One region of the Erysipelothrix enhydrae genome, then DNA from elsewhere that is predicted to be linked to it. Evidence: predicted binding sites of a transcription regulator. Region 1 holds the regulator's gene; each other region holds the start of a gene.
The links. Region 1 encodes HrcA, which represses chaperone genes, less so after heat shock. Its sites were predicted from a motif close to TTTTAGCACTNNNNNNNNNNNAGTGCTAAAA; they were not measured.

Region 2: htpG (molecular chaperone HtpG) is a predicted target of HrcA. The motif match lies at 2,084-2,114, and genes of this name have one in related genera.
Region 3: LLS04_RS05685 (Hsp20/alpha crystallin family protein) is a predicted target of HrcA. The motif match lies at 1,535-1,565, and genes of this name have one in related genera.
Region 4: LLS04_RS01225 (co-chaperone GroES) is a predicted target of HrcA. The motif match lies at 1,926-1,956, and genes of this name have one in related genera.

What each region holds. Positions count from the first base shown of each region.
Region 1 covers NZ_CP125807.1:1,252,608-1,256,831, reverse strand. The annotation lists gene dnaK (molecular chaperone DnaK) at 1-1,260, opposite strand, end outside; gene grpE (nucleotide exchange factor GrpE) at 1,274-1,846, opposite strand; gene hrcA (heat-inducible transcriptional repressor HrcA) at 1,830-2,861, opposite strand; gene rsmD (16S rRNA (guanine(966)-N(2))-methyltransferase RsmD) at 2,964-3,509, opposite strand; gene LLS04_RS06200 (FtsW/RodA/SpoVE family cell cycle protein) at 3,509-4,224, opposite strand, start outside.
Region 2 covers NZ_CP125807.1:507,114-511,337, forward strand. The annotation lists gene LLS04_RS02575 (3'-5' exonuclease) at 1-100, opposite strand, end outside; gene htpG (molecular chaperone HtpG) at 218-2,074, opposite strand; gene LLS04_RS02585 (ClC family H(+)/Cl(-) exchange transporter) at 2,207-3,763, opposite strand; gene LLS04_RS02590 (hypothetical protein) at 3,859-4,224, opposite strand, start outside.
Region 3 covers NZ_CP125807.1:1,146,195-1,150,418, forward strand. The annotation lists gene glmS (glutamine--fructose-6-phosphate transaminase (isomerizing)) at 1-57, shown strand, start outside; gene LLS04_RS05680 (C1 family peptidase) at 118-1,437, opposite strand; gene LLS04_RS05685 (Hsp20/alpha crystallin family protein) at 1,631-2,023, shown strand; gene LLS04_RS05690 (CCA tRNA nucleotidyltransferase) at 2,121-3,446, shown strand; gene LLS04_RS05695 (ABC transporter ATP-binding protein) at 3,443-4,144, shown strand; gene LLS04_RS05700 (FtsX-like permease family protein) at 4,138-4,224, shown strand, end outside.
Region 4 covers NZ_CP125807.1:216,178-220,401, forward strand. The annotation lists gene LLS04_RS01215 (hypothetical protein) at 1-1,404, opposite strand, end outside; gene LLS04_RS01220 (hypothetical protein) at 1,455-1,772, opposite strand; gene LLS04_RS01225 (co-chaperone GroES) at 1,982-2,272, shown strand; gene groL (chaperonin GroEL) at 2,272-3,885, shown strand; gene LLS04_RS01235 (IS3 family transposase) at 3,948-4,224, opposite strand, start outside.

The sequences.
Region 1 (4,224 bases):
CTTAGCCATTGGACGTTCACCTTGTAATACGTTAATGTCTACAGCAGGTTGATTATCTGCTGCTGTAGAGAATACTTGTGATTTTGATGTAGGAATTGTTGTGTTGCGTTCAATAAGAACAGTCATCACACCACCCATTGTTTCAATACCTAATGATAATGGTGTAACGTCAAGAAGCAATACATCTTTAACATCTCCAGAAATAACACCACCTTGAATTGCGGCACCCATTGCAACAACTTCATCAGGGTTTACAGATTTATTAGGTTCTTTTCCTAATTCATTTTTAACTGCTTCAACAACTGCAGGAATACGTGTTGATCCACCAACAAGTAATACTTGATGAATATCATTTTTTGTAAGTCCAGCATCTTTTAATGCTTGTCGAACTGGAACCATTGTACGTTCAACAAGGCTCTTTGTCATTTCTTCAAATTTAGCACGTGATAATGTTGTTTCCAAGTGTAATGGACCATTTTCACCTGCTGAGATAAATGGTAATGAAATTGAAGCATTTACAGTTGAAGATAAATCTTTTTTCGCTTTTTCTGCTGCTTCTTTTAGACGTTGCATTGCCATCTTATCTGATGATAAATCAATTCCATTTTCTTTTTTGAAAATATCTACTAAATAATCAACAACGATGTGGTCAAAATCATCTCCACCTAATTTGTTGTCCCCTGCAGTTGATAATACTTCAAATGTTCCATCTGCAAGTTCAAGAATGGAAACGTCAAATGTACCACCACCAAGGTCAAATACAAGAACTTTTTCTTCTTCTTTATCTGTCTTATCAATTCCAAATGCAAGTGCAGCTGCAGTTGGTTCGTTAATAATACGTTCTACTTCTAATCCAGCAATCTTACCAGCATCTTTTGTAGCTTGACGTTGTGCGTCATTAAAGTATGCAGGAACAGTGATTACAGCTTTTGTAACTTTTTCACCGAGGTAATCTTCTGCATAGCTCTTCATATAACCTAAGATCATTGCTGAGATTTCTTCTGGTGTGTAATCCTTGCCTTCAAGTGTAACTTTTTCGCCTGTACCAATTAAACGTTTAACAGATACTGCTGAGTTAGGGTTTGTAACAACTTGACGCTTTGCAGCATCCCCAACAATACGTTCACCATTTTTAAAACTTACAACAGAAGGTGTTGTACGATTTCCTTCTGGGTTTGTAATTACTTTTGCTTCTCCACCGTCCATTACGGAAACAGCTGAGTTTGTTGTTCCTAAATCAATACCAATAACTTTACTCATAATATATATCCTCCTATTGACTCACTTTTACTAAACTCGCACGTAGAATGCGATCTTTTAACATATATCCTTTTTGAAATTCTTCAATCACGATATTGGATTCTACTCCCTCTTTTTCCTCAGTCATCATTGCTTGATGAATATTTGGATCAAAAGGCTGATTTAATGCATTAATCGGTTCAATACCTTCCGCTTTAAGGGATGCCATCAATTGATCATAAATCATTTGTACACCTTCTCTTAACGCTTCATCCGTTGTCTCTTGTTTTAATGCACGCTCCAAATTATCTAACACAGGCAATACATCTGCCGCAAAACCTTGAATTCGGTATTTACGCAGTTGATCGTACTCGCGTTGCAGACGTTTTTTTAAGTTTTCTGTATCTGCTAACATTTTAAAATAGTCGTTTTTTAACGTTTCAATTTCTTTTCGTAAGGCTTCATTCTCATCAATTGCTTCATCTGTTTCAGAAGCCTCATTCTCTAAGTTTGAAGTTTCAAGTTCTTCGCTGTCTGTTGCTTCAACTTCAGGTTCTAATTGAACTTCTTCATTGAGCTCTTCAGCGGTTTTATTCGTCTTGCTCATCATTGCCACCTTTCCCATACACCGTTTCGATCATCTCCGAAACATAATCCATTAACGAGACAACGCGACTGTACTCCATTCGGCTTGGTCCGACAATCATCAACTTATGTTCATGATTATCTAATAAATTAAACGAACTGGATACAACGGCCATATCATCAACCCAAACAATTTCACTTTGATCGCCTTTTTTAAGACTTAAGTGATTTTGTCCTGTGGATAAGTTACGCCACATTTCACTGTTTTCGAGCATATCCATCATTTCACGAAGTTTCTCTATGTTTGAGAATTCTGGCTGGTATAACATATTGCGTTCACCACTTAAATAGACTTCGTCCTGAGCAAATTTAACAAATGCTCCCACAAACGCTTCAAAGAGTACCTCATACTTTTCGATTCGTTTTGATAAGATGGGTCTTAGACTTTCCATTTTATCAACAACTTCCGATAGTGCTGTACCTTTTAATCGTTCATTTAAAATTGAAGTACACGCCTCAAGGTCATTCACATCAACTTTACTATCAAAATTAAAGATTCGATGCTCTGCATGCCCTGACTCTGTAACGAACACGGCCATTGCATTATATTCACTCAATGGAATCAACTGAACACTTTTAAGTGTCTCATTCATTGCACTGGGTCCTAATACAACCGTAGTGAGATTCGTCATCTGCGATAATATATCACAGCTTTGACGAATTGCTTCATCAATACCAAGTCGTCGATCGGAGAAGATTTGAGCAATTGCAGTTTCAATACCGTAATTCTCTTCTTCATCCATGAGGTGTTCTACATAGAATCGATATCCTTTTGTTGAAGGGATACGTCCACTAGACGTATGCGTCTTTTCCAGTAGTCCTATTTTTTCTAAATCTGACATCTCATTTCGTATTGTCGCAGACGAGTATGATAAGTTATATTTATCGATTAACGTCTTTGAACCCACGGGCTCAGCTGTGTTAATAAACTCTTTAACAATCGCCTTAAATATTTCTATTTTGCGTGGCGTTAACATATTAATCTCGCCTCCTAAACACTCTATTCTTTGTGTCTAGTATTATTCTACACCACGAGTTTAGCACTGTCAACCTTTAAGTGCTAAAAAATAAAAAAGGACCTAATTGTCCTTTTTGTAGTAGCGTACTTTACTAATTCCATAATCTTTCACGCAATCCAATGAATACCCATCAATCTCATTGGGTAAGTCATAATTCTTATCCGTCTCACAAATTATTAAACCACCATCTACAACCAAATCACGCTTGATAATAAGCTTGATGATTTCAAGTGTATGTTCATACCGATATGGCGGATCAAGGAAAACAAACTCAAAGGAACCCGACACCGTTTCCAACAACTTCATCGAATCACCTTTTTTAAGTTGGATACACGATTCCAGTCCAAATGTTTTGATATTATCCTGAATGACATTAAAGGCACGAGTATCTTTTTCAAAAACAACTCCATGTTCAATACCACGGCTGATGGACTCAATTGCCATCGCACCTGATCCACCAAATACATCTAACATTGCTCCTTCATTAAAGAAGGGGCCAATTCGATTAAAAATCGCGGCACGAACTTTATCCGTTGTAGGACGTGTTGTATCCCCTTTTAACGTTTTGATTGGTCTCGATCCAAATGTTCCTGCTACAACTCTCATTATACTACCTCTGTTAATCGCTTTAAATTTTCTTTACGTTTAGTTTCTTCTTGTTTAATACGGAGTTGATCTTTACGTTTTACATTAATTATTCCCATTTCATAACGGGAAATTACATTCTGTGTTAAACCAATCGCAATCATAATTGCCATACGACTGGATCCCCCTTTTGATATAAAAAGAAGTGGAACTCCTGTTAACGGAATCAGCGCTGTAATCCCTCCTATATTAAAGATAAAGTGAATCATAATATAAGCAACAGTCCCCATTAAAATAACTTTATCGGATTCTTTTTTAACTTTAAATGAATATTTAACCAGTTGGAATAGCATCGTTCCATATCCAATTAGAATCACCGAGAACCCAATCATCCCCAATTCTTCAATTGTTACAGCAAGAATAAAATCCGTATGAGCTTCTGGAAGATAACCATATTTGATTAAACTATTTCCATAGCCCATTCCAAAAAGGCCACCTTTAAACATCGCAACCATTCCATTAAAGATTTGATATCCACTTCCATAACGATCCAAGAATGGATTCGAGGATGTTTTAAATCGTCCAATCATATAAGGCGGAATGTTTAATTTTTCAATGAGACTAATTCCGAAGGAAGAATCCAGAAAGATCAGTCCTATGATTCCTACACCTGCAAGAATAAACATTCCTTTTTGTAAACGTGTTAATTTGTCATGTGATGGTATTAAGACACAAA
Region 2 (4,224 bases), 750 kb from region 1:
CCGTTATGTCTTCAAACTTATTACTACGTCCTGTTGTTTCTAAATCAATTACCGTGAAATTAGGAACAAATTTCAGTAGATTTTCTCCTACACTTCGCATTACAAATCCTCTTTTTCTAAATCTATTGTAGCACAATCATTCTAAAACCACAGAATTTTATTATTCTCATTATAAGAGAAACCCCTTCATTAAACACAAAGGGGTTTTGTAGAACATTTATTTTGTGGATGCAACCATTAAGTCCGCAACACGTTTTGAGAATGTTACAGGGTCTTTGATTGGTAGTCCTTCAATAAGACATGCTTGATCGTATAGGATTGTTGCGAAATCACCGAGTTCATCCGGTTTCTCTTGATGCACACGCTCCAGAGCTTCCAACAATGGGTGTTCAGGGTTAATTTCTAAAATGCGTTTTGCCTTCACGCGTTCGCCTTGATCTGGAATTGCATTCAATACTTTCTCCATCTCAAAGGATACACCCTCTTCACTTACAAGACACACTGGATGATTTACAAGTCGTGTAGACAATGTTACATCATCAACTTCATCTTTCAATGTTTCTTTTAGTGCTGTAATTAAATCTTTGTGACTTTCTTTTTTCGCTTTAATTGATTTTTTAGTTTCTTCATCAACTAAATCTAAGTCTCCTTGATTAATAGATTTAAAGGCTTTTCCCTCGTACTCTCTTAACATTTGAATTGCAAATTCATCAATTTCATCAGTGAAGTAGAGTACTTCATATCCTTTAGAAACAACAAATTCCGTTTGCGGTAAATGAGCACATTTCGTTACATTTTCGCCTGAAACAAAGTAAATTTCTTCTTGATCCTCTTTCATACGTTCCTTATACTCTTTGATTGATACAAGATCTTCACCATGAGAACTCTTATAGAGAACAAGATCTTTTAGTGCATCACTCTTCGATCCATATGAAGTATAAATTCCGTATTTAATGGATAGTCCAAAATTAGTCCAAAATGATTCATATGCCTCACGATCATTTTTCATCATCAATTCTAATTCGCTTTTAATCTTCCGCTCGATACGTTTTGAAATCGCAGCAAGTTGACGGTCATGTTGTAAAATTTCACGAGATATATTTAGATTTAAATCCGGTGAGTCCACAAGACCACGTACAAATCTAAATTCTTCCGGAATTAAGGACTTATTATGATCCATGATAAATACGCCACGACTGTAAAGTTGGAGTCCCGGTTCAAATGATTGAGAGTAGAAATCCATTGGTACATGTTTAGGGATAAATAATAACGCATCAAAGGAAGGATTACCTTCGACTTTCATTTGAATCGTTTTAAATGGATCATCATAATCATGGAATTTATCTCTGTAGAATTGATTTAATGCTTCTTCAGTCACATCATTTTTAGAGCGTTTCCAAATTGGTATCATTGAGTTTAAGACTTCAGTCTCGCCTTCAACTTTCATTTCAATTGGATAACGGATGTAATCAGAATACGTTTTTACTAAGTTCTTAATCGTGTATTCATCAATAAAACGTTCATAAAATTCATCATCCGTATTGTCTTTAATCTTACAAATAATTGTAGAACCATGTTTTTCACGTTCTGCTTCTTCAATCTTAAATCCGTTTAAACCATCAGAACTAAATTTATATGCTTGTTCTTCTCCATAGGCTTTTGAGATTACATCCACATGATCACTTACCATGAATGCAGAATAAAATCCGACACCAAATTGACCAATCACATCGACCGCATCATCACCTTCTTCAAGTGCCTTCTTAAAGGCGTGAGAGTCACTTTTCGCAATTGTACCAAGATATGTTTCCAATTCTTTCTCGGTCATACCAATACCGTAATCATGAATTGTTAGGGTACGGTTTTCCTCATCCAATTCTATTTCAATCTTCAAATCTTCTTTATTAATTTCAATTGAAGTATCTTGTAAAGATTTGTAGTAAAGTTTATCTTCCGCATCACTCGCATTTGAAATTAATTCTCTTAAGAAAATTTCCTTATTCGTATAGATAGAATTAATCATTAAGTCTAGTAGCCTTTTTGATTCAGCTTTAAATTGTTTTGTTCGAGCCATTCTATTCCTCCTTAGCACTCTTATACCTTAAGTGCTAATATCATATCGCATTCTCGTATTTTGTCAACGGGTTAGAGAATATTTTTAGTTCTTAATTCGTATTACTAAATATGTATACAAAAAAAACCAGTCCTAAGCTGGTTTTTTTGTTGAAACTTGGTCTAAAAGTTTCTTCCGTACTTCTGCACTAGAACTCAAATCCGTTAAAATTTTCAACGTATCTCCCGCAAGAATAATCGTATCTCCGTGTGGAATCAATTCATGTTCTCCACGTCCAAGCCCGGCTAACAAACATGACTTCGGCCAAAAGACGTCACGTACCATACACCCATCAAGTGCACTTTCCACATGAACACATACCTCGATAATCTCTTTTTCACCGGTGATGTTGGGTGCACGTTCCCCCGCAAGTCGTTCTAACATTGCTTCATATACAGGTTCACCGCCACATAAATCAGAAACAACATAGGCAACCAAAGATACCACCGCAATCGGCATTAGTTGGTCAAAATTACCAACCATTTCTGTAATCAACACAATTGCAGTAAGTGGTGCTTTTCCGATTGCTGTAAAGTAACCTGCCATGGCAATCACGATAAATGACTTCAGAAATGTGGGATCTAAGCCAAACTTTGAAATCAAAAAAGAACCAAAAATGGCACCTAACAGTGCCCCAAGTGAAAGAATTGGTAAAAATATTCCTCCAGGAAGACCAGAACCATATGAAACCATTGAGAAAATAAATCTAAGAATAAAAATTGAAATAAGCACAGAAAGTCCGAATGGATTTTCCACAAGTATATGAATAATATCACTACCACCACCAATTAAGTGTGGATAAAAGAACCCAATTGGAATAACAAGAACAAAAGGGATGACACCATAGAAATGTGCTGGGACTTTTTTTATTTTATTGTAAACAGTAGGAACCCAAAGCACTATCTTTTGGTAAATAAATCCCGCAACACCTAAAATCAAACCTAATACAATTATAAATCCATAATGCTTTAACTCAAACGTCTGTAAATGACCAAAAGATAATATTGGACTCAGCCCAAAGAAATAGAGCGAAATAAAATTTGCAGTTGTTGTTGCAGCAAGGGTTGTTAAAAGCACTAATGGTGAAAAATTATGATGGACCTCTTCCAAAACAAAGAGAAGTCCCGCGACAGGAGCATTGAACGCAGCCGCAAGACCCGCTCCCGCACCACTTGAAACTAGAACCTTTTCAGACATCGTGTTTCCCTTGAAGCCCTGATTAACACCTTGTCCCACTGCAGCACCCAACTGAATCGAAGGTCCTTCTCGTCCTAAAAAAAGCCCTGAACCAATTGACAAGACCCCGGCGATACCTTTTCTTAAAATAATAGAGAGCCAATTCATATGCATGACCCCTAACATTTGACCTTCAATTTGCGGAATACCGCTCCCTTTAATCATTGTGTCTTTTTTAATAATAAAACCAATTCCAATCGCAAGCACAATTGATGCGAACACCCAAACAAATATCCACTGTGGATGAATGCGTAACAGCGCATAGGCAAGTTTCACATAACCTAATAATTCCTCTATCAAATACCGAAACAAACTTACAATAAGTCCAGCAAATACACCGACCACAATTCCTTTTCCAATAAATTCCAGACGTGTTTTATCAAAATAATTTAAAATATCTTTTTTTCTTTCCAAATCAACAACTCCCAACTTTTCATCATTATCATACGCTTATGAAGTTTTCCTGACAAGAATAAAACAAAAAAAATAGATACGAAATTGTATCTATTTTACTGAATCGGTTTTCGATAATTAGTGATCTCAATATATTCCATACATCCTGAATCGACATCGAATTTGAAAGTGCTTTTTGCTTTTTTATTATGTTCGAAGGTGATGTTTTTAAATCGGGCATTCTCATCTTCCTTAAATTCACCTAATTGTTCAATAATTTGTTCTTTAGGTGTTTCAAATGTAATACCTTCATGTACAACAATATCAACCGGATCATCGTAGTAGGACTCTCGATTTTCTGCACTGATAGATGCAACCAGAGTTTCTTCTAAAAGTTTTTCCTCATCTGCGGGATTAAAAAATGCAATCCAGATAATATTACGGTCTTTACGTAAAGCATAACCATCTGTATAACTATTGGA
Region 3 (4,224 bases), 110 kb from region 1:
AGAGACTGTGATATTGATTGTCCGCGTAATCTTGCGAAATCAGTTACAGTAGAATAAAAAAACGTATCTTCGGATACGTTTTTTCGTTTATCGTTGTTATTCAAGATACACTCAGTGCTATTTCACAAACGCAAGAGCTCCCATTGGATCCCATGGTTCAAGTTCAATAACTTCATCGCTTTCGAGAGCTTCAAGATAATCATTTGGTACATATTTCTTATCCACCATAACTTGGTAGTTGTATTCATCAAACCATTCATCCGTCATGGTGTAATAGCCTTTACGTGCATTACGATCAGTTCCCCAACTGTTTTCAACGTTCCAACGTGTTGGTTTTCCATTTTCATCCAAATTAACGCCGACAAAGACCATTGCATGTGTCATTAAACTATCGCCATAATCAAGACGACCGGCTTTATCGAGATTTAATTCAGTATTCAAAACCCCTTTGAAATCAAAGGCATCTTTAGCCATAATACCATTATCACGATCATGCATTTGTCCGACATCACATCCAAACCAGACAGGTTTTCCATCTTGAAGTTGCGCAATTGCAGCCTCTTTTAAGATATGACTGGGTGCATTCACATACTTAATTGGATCAGCTTCTTTTACCGTACCGAGATATTTAACGGTAAATGCTTTTCCGTAAGGCTTATCTTGAGTGGGGGCATTAATAATACTTACTTTATCCTTAAGATTCCAACCTACATACTTATTCATAAAATCAACCGGTGTAATGGTATCGATTTTTTTATAGTTGCCATCTTTATCATGGTATTCATAACTAAATGATTCAGGTGGTGTTCCAAGACATAAACATAGAATATGATAAATCTCATATAACATTTCATCTTTACTACGTGGGTTTTCGGATTCGCGCAGTTCATAAGCAAATTCGCGCAGTTTTGAAGTGATGATTTTATTCATAAATGCGGAATTTGAGCTGTGGTAGGTTTCAGGCATTGCTTCTTTAGGAACAACACCGTATTTTTCTAATATTCCTTTAAACATATCCCATTGACCACCATCTTGAATAGGACCTGATAGAAGGTGTTGAATTAAACGACCATCAGTTGGTTCGTCTTTAGTTTCTAGAATACTTTCGAGAAAGTAATTTGCTTTTTCGAGTTTATCCCAAAAGAATGGATACGTTTCCGAGAATTCGAATGAATCAACGTTTAGACATCCAAGAACATCGGCCCGCATTGTGTTAAGGGATGCGAACATCCAGCAACGTCCACTTGCCTTTTGATTTGTAATTTGACCTGTTTTTGCCTGCACAGAGAAGGCATCAGGGTAGCGTGATGATAATGAATGATCTACAGCGATGTCGTGAATTCCGCTGTGTGTCAATGCGTTTTCGAGCGTACGAGCCGCTTTATTATTTTGATATTCCGATTTAAAATCGGATAACAATGATTTTGAAATAGTCATTATAGGACCTCCTGTATTAAATTAGGGACACCTAATTTAATTGGTATTATACGCCTGTATAATAAGTGTGTCAAGAAAGGCTAACCTAATTTATATCTGTTAGCACTCTAGTGTTGACAGTGCTAAAGGATGTGGTATACTAAGGGTGTAATAGCACTCTATCGAGGCGAGTGCTAAAATAGGAGGTAATTGTATGAAACAAACAGTAAGACCGACAACACTTTTAGAAAGCTTGTTTGGTGATGATTTTATGAATAACGCAGGTTATGGAACAGGTATTGATATCTATCGTGAAGATGGAAGTTACTACGTAGAAATTGAAATGCCAGGATTTGAAAAGGAAGATATTGATATCGAATTTAGTGGTGATATCTTATCCATTCAAGCAATACGTCGTGAATCGGAAGAGAGCGAAGAGAAAAATTACTTTTATCGATCACGAAATCAAAGAAATATTAAACGACAAATTCGTTTTGCGGAAGTTGATGCGAATGCAATTGATGCAAGTTACGAACAAGGTGTACTCCAAATTACACTTCCAACAAAAGTTGAAGAACAGAACTCTAGTAAGATTCGTGTTCAGTAGAAAAGAGGAGAAATCCTCTTTTTTTATTTGTTAATTTTTGGTGAACAATGCTCACCTTCGAACGAAGGGTGTTATAATTTAAATGGAGTTGATGCAAATGATCGAATTATCTAAAAATATTGAAACCGTGATGATGGAGCTTACTGACCGTGGATTTGAAGTTTTTGTGGTTGGTGGCTTTGTTCGTGATGCTTTAATGGGACATCGATCATTTGATATAGACTTATGTACTAATGCTTTACCAGAACAACTTTTAAAAATTTATGAAAAATATTCACTTGAATCAAACGGTCATGATTATGGTGTTAAGTTTATGTTAGGTGAAGAACATTTTGAAATCTCTACAATGCGGCTTGAAGGGGATTATGAGGATGGTAGACGGCCATCACGTGTAGAGTTTATTAATCACCTTTTTGATGATTCAAAGCGTCGTGATTTTACGGTGAATGCTCTTTATTATCATCCGCGTCATGGTTTAATTGATTACTATAATGGGGTCGAGCATTTAAAAAATCATAAACTTCGTGTTATTGGCGATCCTAAAGTTCGTTTTAAAGAGGACGTATTACGAATTGCGCGTCTTTATCGCTTTAAATCGGAACTCGGTTTTGATATTGATGCAGAAACATTATTTGAGGTGCAATTACAAATAGAGTCACTTCAACGTCTAAAACTTGTACAAATTTATCCTGAACTATCACGTTATTTGAAGGGACCCTATTTTTTAGAAACAAGCTTTCACTGTCCGGAATTCTTAATGACACTCTTTCCGCCGCTCAAGGCAACGCTAGGATTCGATCAGCATAACCCTTTCCATGAATACTCACTATACGAGCATACCATTCGTACAATGCAAGGAATTCCAAATCGCGTTGATTTGAAATTGGTTGCTTTGTTTCATGATTTAGGAAAAATTAGTGTGCAAACTGTAGATGATTTGGGTATTGCACACTATCCGGGTCATGCGCAAGCAAGTTGTATCATTGCGCGCCCTTATTTTGAAGCATTACAATTCTCAATTAAGAAGCGGACGTATTTAGAGAAATTGATTCTTGAACACGATTTAAAAGTACAACCAGTATCTGCGCAACTCCAACAACTCATTCGAGTTCATGGTATTAATTGGGTTGAGGATTTAATGGTGGTTAAACGCGCTGATAACCTAGCAAAAGGTTCGCGGGCACAGTATCAACTACAACGTTGTACACATATAAGTCAAATTATCGAAGAAATTAAAGATCAAAAACGTCCAACATCCATTCGTGATCTTGAAATTACGGCGTTGGACTTAAAAAAAATAGGTATTGAAGGAAAAGCAATTAATGAGTATTTAAACATGTGTTTGGATTGTGTTATTGAAGGAACGCTTCCAAATACACATGAAGCACTGTTGAAGTGTATTAAGGAGGTTATTGAACTATGAGTTATATTGAAGTTAAAGATATTACAAAAGTATACAAAGTTGGAAACGTTGAAATCTCAGCATGTGCAGGGGTGGATTTTTCTATTAATAAAGGTGAGTTTATCGTCATTGTTGGACCATCCGGTGCTGGGAAAACAACTGTAATGAATATTATTGGTGGTATGGATACGCCCACTTCTGGGAGTGTTACCATCGATGGAAAAGCAATTACTGGCATGAGTGATCGAGAAATGACGGCTTATCGACGTGATGATGTGGGGTTTGTTTTTCAATCATATAACTTAATCCCTAATCTTACCGCTTTGGAGAATGTGGAACTTGCGACTCAGATATGTAAAGACGCTAAGAACCCTCAAATAATTTTAGAACAAGTGGGTCTTGAGAAACGTATGGGAAATTTTCCAGCGCAAATGTCAGGTGGCGAGCAACAACGTGTCGCGATTGCACGGGCAATAGCCAAGAATCCAAAGTTATTACTTTGTGATGAACCTACAGGAGCACTGGATACTGAAACCGGTCAACAAGTACTTCGTGTGCTTCGTGATTGCTCCGATATCTATAATATGACGGTTGTGATTATTACCCATAATCAAACCATTACACAAATTGCAGACCGTGTTATTGAAATTAAAAACGGTAAAGTTGAACGAAATTGGGCTAATGACCATGTGAAGTCGGTGGATGACATCTCATGGTAAAAGATATCCTACGCGAAATTAAGGCCAAATGGTTTCAGTTTGTTGCGATCCTTATAATCACCGCGTTGGGGGTTGGTTTT
Region 4 (4,224 bases), 700 kb from region 1:
TTTTAGATATGAACGGATGAGATATTGTTTCGAGTATCCCACAACTTGATATAAAGCAAAATCTAGAGAGCGATAATGAATATCTACAAACACCGCGCAAATCAAGCCAAATAAGCTAAAAATCATATTAATCATTCCCACGCCGAAATAACTCGCCAACATTAATATTTTCTGATGATAGAATCCTTCTTGAATGCTTTTAATCGAGGATACTTGGTACTTAAATGTCGGTTCATTTAAATCATTCCTGATGTGTTCCACCTCATCTTCTGAAAGATTCATAAAAAAGAGTTCATCGATAAAATTACTGTTGGTTAATTGGAGATGTTGATTAATGTTTGAGATATCGAAATAAGCAATTAGGTAGTCCTTTGACGACAATTCTATATAGTCGCTGGGACCAAGGATTGTAAACGGCTTTTCAACTACTTCCGCGATGACATAGTTTAACCCTTCTGATTGAATTTGATCCCCCACAGTGTATCGGGAGTTACTTGTAATGATTGGAATCGCATCAGTATTCTGATAGCGTTTCACGGACTTTGTATTCATGTTATTAAGTTTTAAAGCCGTTTCGTTTAGGAATACAAGATTTCCAAGTGTATTTGATGAGTGGGAATCGAGATAGAATACAATCATATGATCGTGGTATTCTTCGTAGGTGGTAGCGATTTTATTGAGGATCTCACCACGATAGAGCTCAGGATTTTGTTCGATTTTCATGGTTTCTTGAAGCGATTCCGGATACTTAGCAGACACGGACCAGGCTGTATCTAATTGAGCATAGTTTTTATAAGGTGATACTTGCCGGTTTAAATCCTCAAAAAGAATGAGCGATACAAACAACAACATCAAAGAGGTCGAGAATTGAAATACTAAACCCACTTTCTTGGTGATATTAAGACCAACACTTTTATTTTTCCTATATGCCCTTAAACATCTCCAAAACAAAATATTGATGATCAATCCCATCACAAGAATCATGATTGTTCCCGCTATGATAATTGGCACTCCAATCGGCAATTTAAAATAGTTCAAAAAAGGGACTGACAGAAGTGATGAGAAGAGAAACGTTGCGACGAGTTGCACCATATAATCTAAGGTGAAAGAGCGTAGTATTTCTGAATAAGTAAAACCTACAATACGCTTAATTTTAAGTATTTCTTTAGATACAAAAATCCAATATTCTGAAACATAAAAGAGGTTCAAAACAATTGAAATGAGTACAATCGAAAATAAAACCAATAAGAACAGATTATCTTTGATGAAATAAATGAAATTCGATAAATTGGAAACATTGTTTTTCGCTATATCACAATATTGATTGAAAAAGAACGAAGTACATACAATCATATACAGTGATAAAAGCACATGATAAATTGTCAATAATTTTTTTTTATTCATATTTAACACCCCTTATAATAACTCCCTAGTTTATTAGGGAGTTCCATCGATTAATATGCATTACCCCAGGTATAGCACGTTTCGTTATATCCTGAAAAAGCAACTGCATGAACCGATGTATATGGACTTGGACTGTAAGCATGTTTTTTAGTTTGCTTTGATCCTATTTTTGCTGTCGCCGACATATATGAATATTTGGGTTCATCAAATACGGTAGTTTTTGAGTTACATGCCTTCGATAAAAAATTTGCGCCTGACCAACCTACATTTTCCCAACCTACTTTGGCGAGTGCAGTTGCCTGTGCGCCGAGAATCATCAGTCCAAATAACAGCATTGTCGATACTGTGTTCTTAACACTTCGTCGCAAAATATCCCCCCTTTCACTTTGATTTTATTCTTTGTTTAATAATTTTCAAGTCAATATGATTACATTGCAATCTTTCACGATTACTTTGTATAGAGACCTGATAATTTAACAAATGGGGATTGACAAAATTTGAAGTCAATCCTAGAATATAGGTGTTGGCACTCATAACAATAGAGTGCCAGAGGTCAAAATAAAGGAGGAAACGCATCATGATTAAACCATTGTATGACCGCATTTTGTTAGAAGAGATTCTTGCAGAGTCCGCTACTGCAAGCGGAATCTTATTGCCGGAATCCAAAGAGAAGCCTTCTATGGCACGCGTTGTTGCTGTAGGTAATGGAACGAAAGATAAAGAAGGTAATACACTTCCCATTGATGTAAAGGTTGGGGATTGTGTCATCTATAAAAAATATGCAACAACAGATGTAACTTATCAAAACAAAGATTATTTAATTATCGACATGAAAGATGTACTTGCAATTGTGGAGGATGATAAATAATGGCTAAAGATGTACGTTATGGACAAAACTCAAGAGATTTACTCTTAAAAGGAATGGATACACTTGCTAATGCGGTAAGTGTAACGCTCGGTCCTAAGGGACGTAATGTTGTTTTAGAGCGTAGTTTTGGTTCACCGCTTATCACTAATGACGGTGTTACCATCGCTAAAGAAATTGAACTTAGAAACCCATTTGAAAACATGGGGGCAAAGTTGCTATATGAAGTGTCCAATAAGACCAATGATGTGTCTGGAGATGGAACAACAACCGCTACATTACTTGCACAGGAAATGATTCATAAAGGATTAGTGCATGTTGATCGTGGCGCAAATCCCGTATTAATGCGTCTTGGTATTGAAAAAGCATCGCGGGCAATTGCTGACTACCTGCTTGAAAACAGCAGTAAAATAGAGACAAGCAGCGATATCGCAAACGTTGCCTCAATCAGTGCTGGTAGCGAAGAAATCGGAGCAATTATTGCGGAAGCAATGAAGAAAGTTGGAAATGATGGTGTCATTACAGTAGATGAATCCAATACATTTGAGACTGAATTAGAAGTTGTGGAAGGACTTCAATATGACAAAGGTTATATTTCACCTTATATGGTTTCAGATCGTGAGACCATGGAAATTGAGATGGAAAACCCTTATATCTTGGTTACAGATCATAAAATCTCAACAATCCAAGAAATCCTTCCCCTCTTAGAACAAATTGTTCAACAAAATAAACCATTCTTTATTATTGCTGAGGATATTGACAATGATGTTGTCTCAACACTTGTAGTCAATAAACTCCGTGGAACCTTCAATGTAGCTGCAACAAAAGCACCAGGATTTGGAGACAATCAAAAAATGATGCTTGAAGACATTGCGATTGCAACAGGCGCTACATTAATCAGTAAAGAACTTGGAATGAACATCAAAGAAACTGAAATCAATCAACTTGGAACGGCTTCAAAAGTAGTCATCCGCAAGGACGAAACAACCTTAATTGGTGGAGCTGGAACCAAAGTGGCCATCGAAGAACGTGCAAGCGAAATTCGTTCTCAAATAAACAATGTAAGCAGCGACTTTGATAAGAAAAAACTTGAGGAACGTCTTGCGAAACTTACAAATGGTGTTGCTGTCATTAAAGTTGGAGCAGCAACTGAATCCGAAATGAAAGAGAAAAAGCTACGCATTGAAGATGCACTCAACGCAACCAAAGCTGCGGTTGCTGAAGGTGTCGTGCTTGGTGGTGGATATGCCCTTGCTCGCGCCTACATGGATTTAAAAGATAACCTTAGTTCAGAAAATCAAGACGAAAATAGAGGTATTAAAACCGTCTTTGAATCAATCCTAAAACCATTATGGCAAATAGCTGAAAATGCTGGATTTGATGGAGATGAAATCGTTACAAAACAACTTGAATCAGAGTTGAATATTGGATTTAACGCAAAATCAGGACAATGGGAAAACCTTCAAGAATCAGGAATCCTTGATCCTACACGCGTAACACGAAATGCATTACTCAACGCTGCATCGATTGCATCCCTCTTCCTAACAACAGAAGCTGCAGTTGCATCGTCAGTTGAAGAGAAACAAATCACACCTGAAATGCCGCCAATGTATTAATAAATAAAAAAAGGAAGCCTATAAATTGGAGTTGTCAAACAAAAGTAGACATTAATAATAGACTAGAAACCCTTATCCATTTTATATTGGATAGGGGTTTTGTAATTTAAACAGTAAGCAGGTCTTTCAAAATTAAAATAATGTACATATTCTTCGATAAAATTTTCAAAGTTATCTACGGACCAGTATTGATAATCACACGCCATTTCTGCTTTAATCCATCCATTTAATGATTCGATAATTGGATTATCTGTTGGTGTTCCAGTTCGCGACATAGATCCAACTATGTTATAATTTTCATGCGCTTTAGCGAAAGCTTTAGAGTGGTAGACAGCTCCT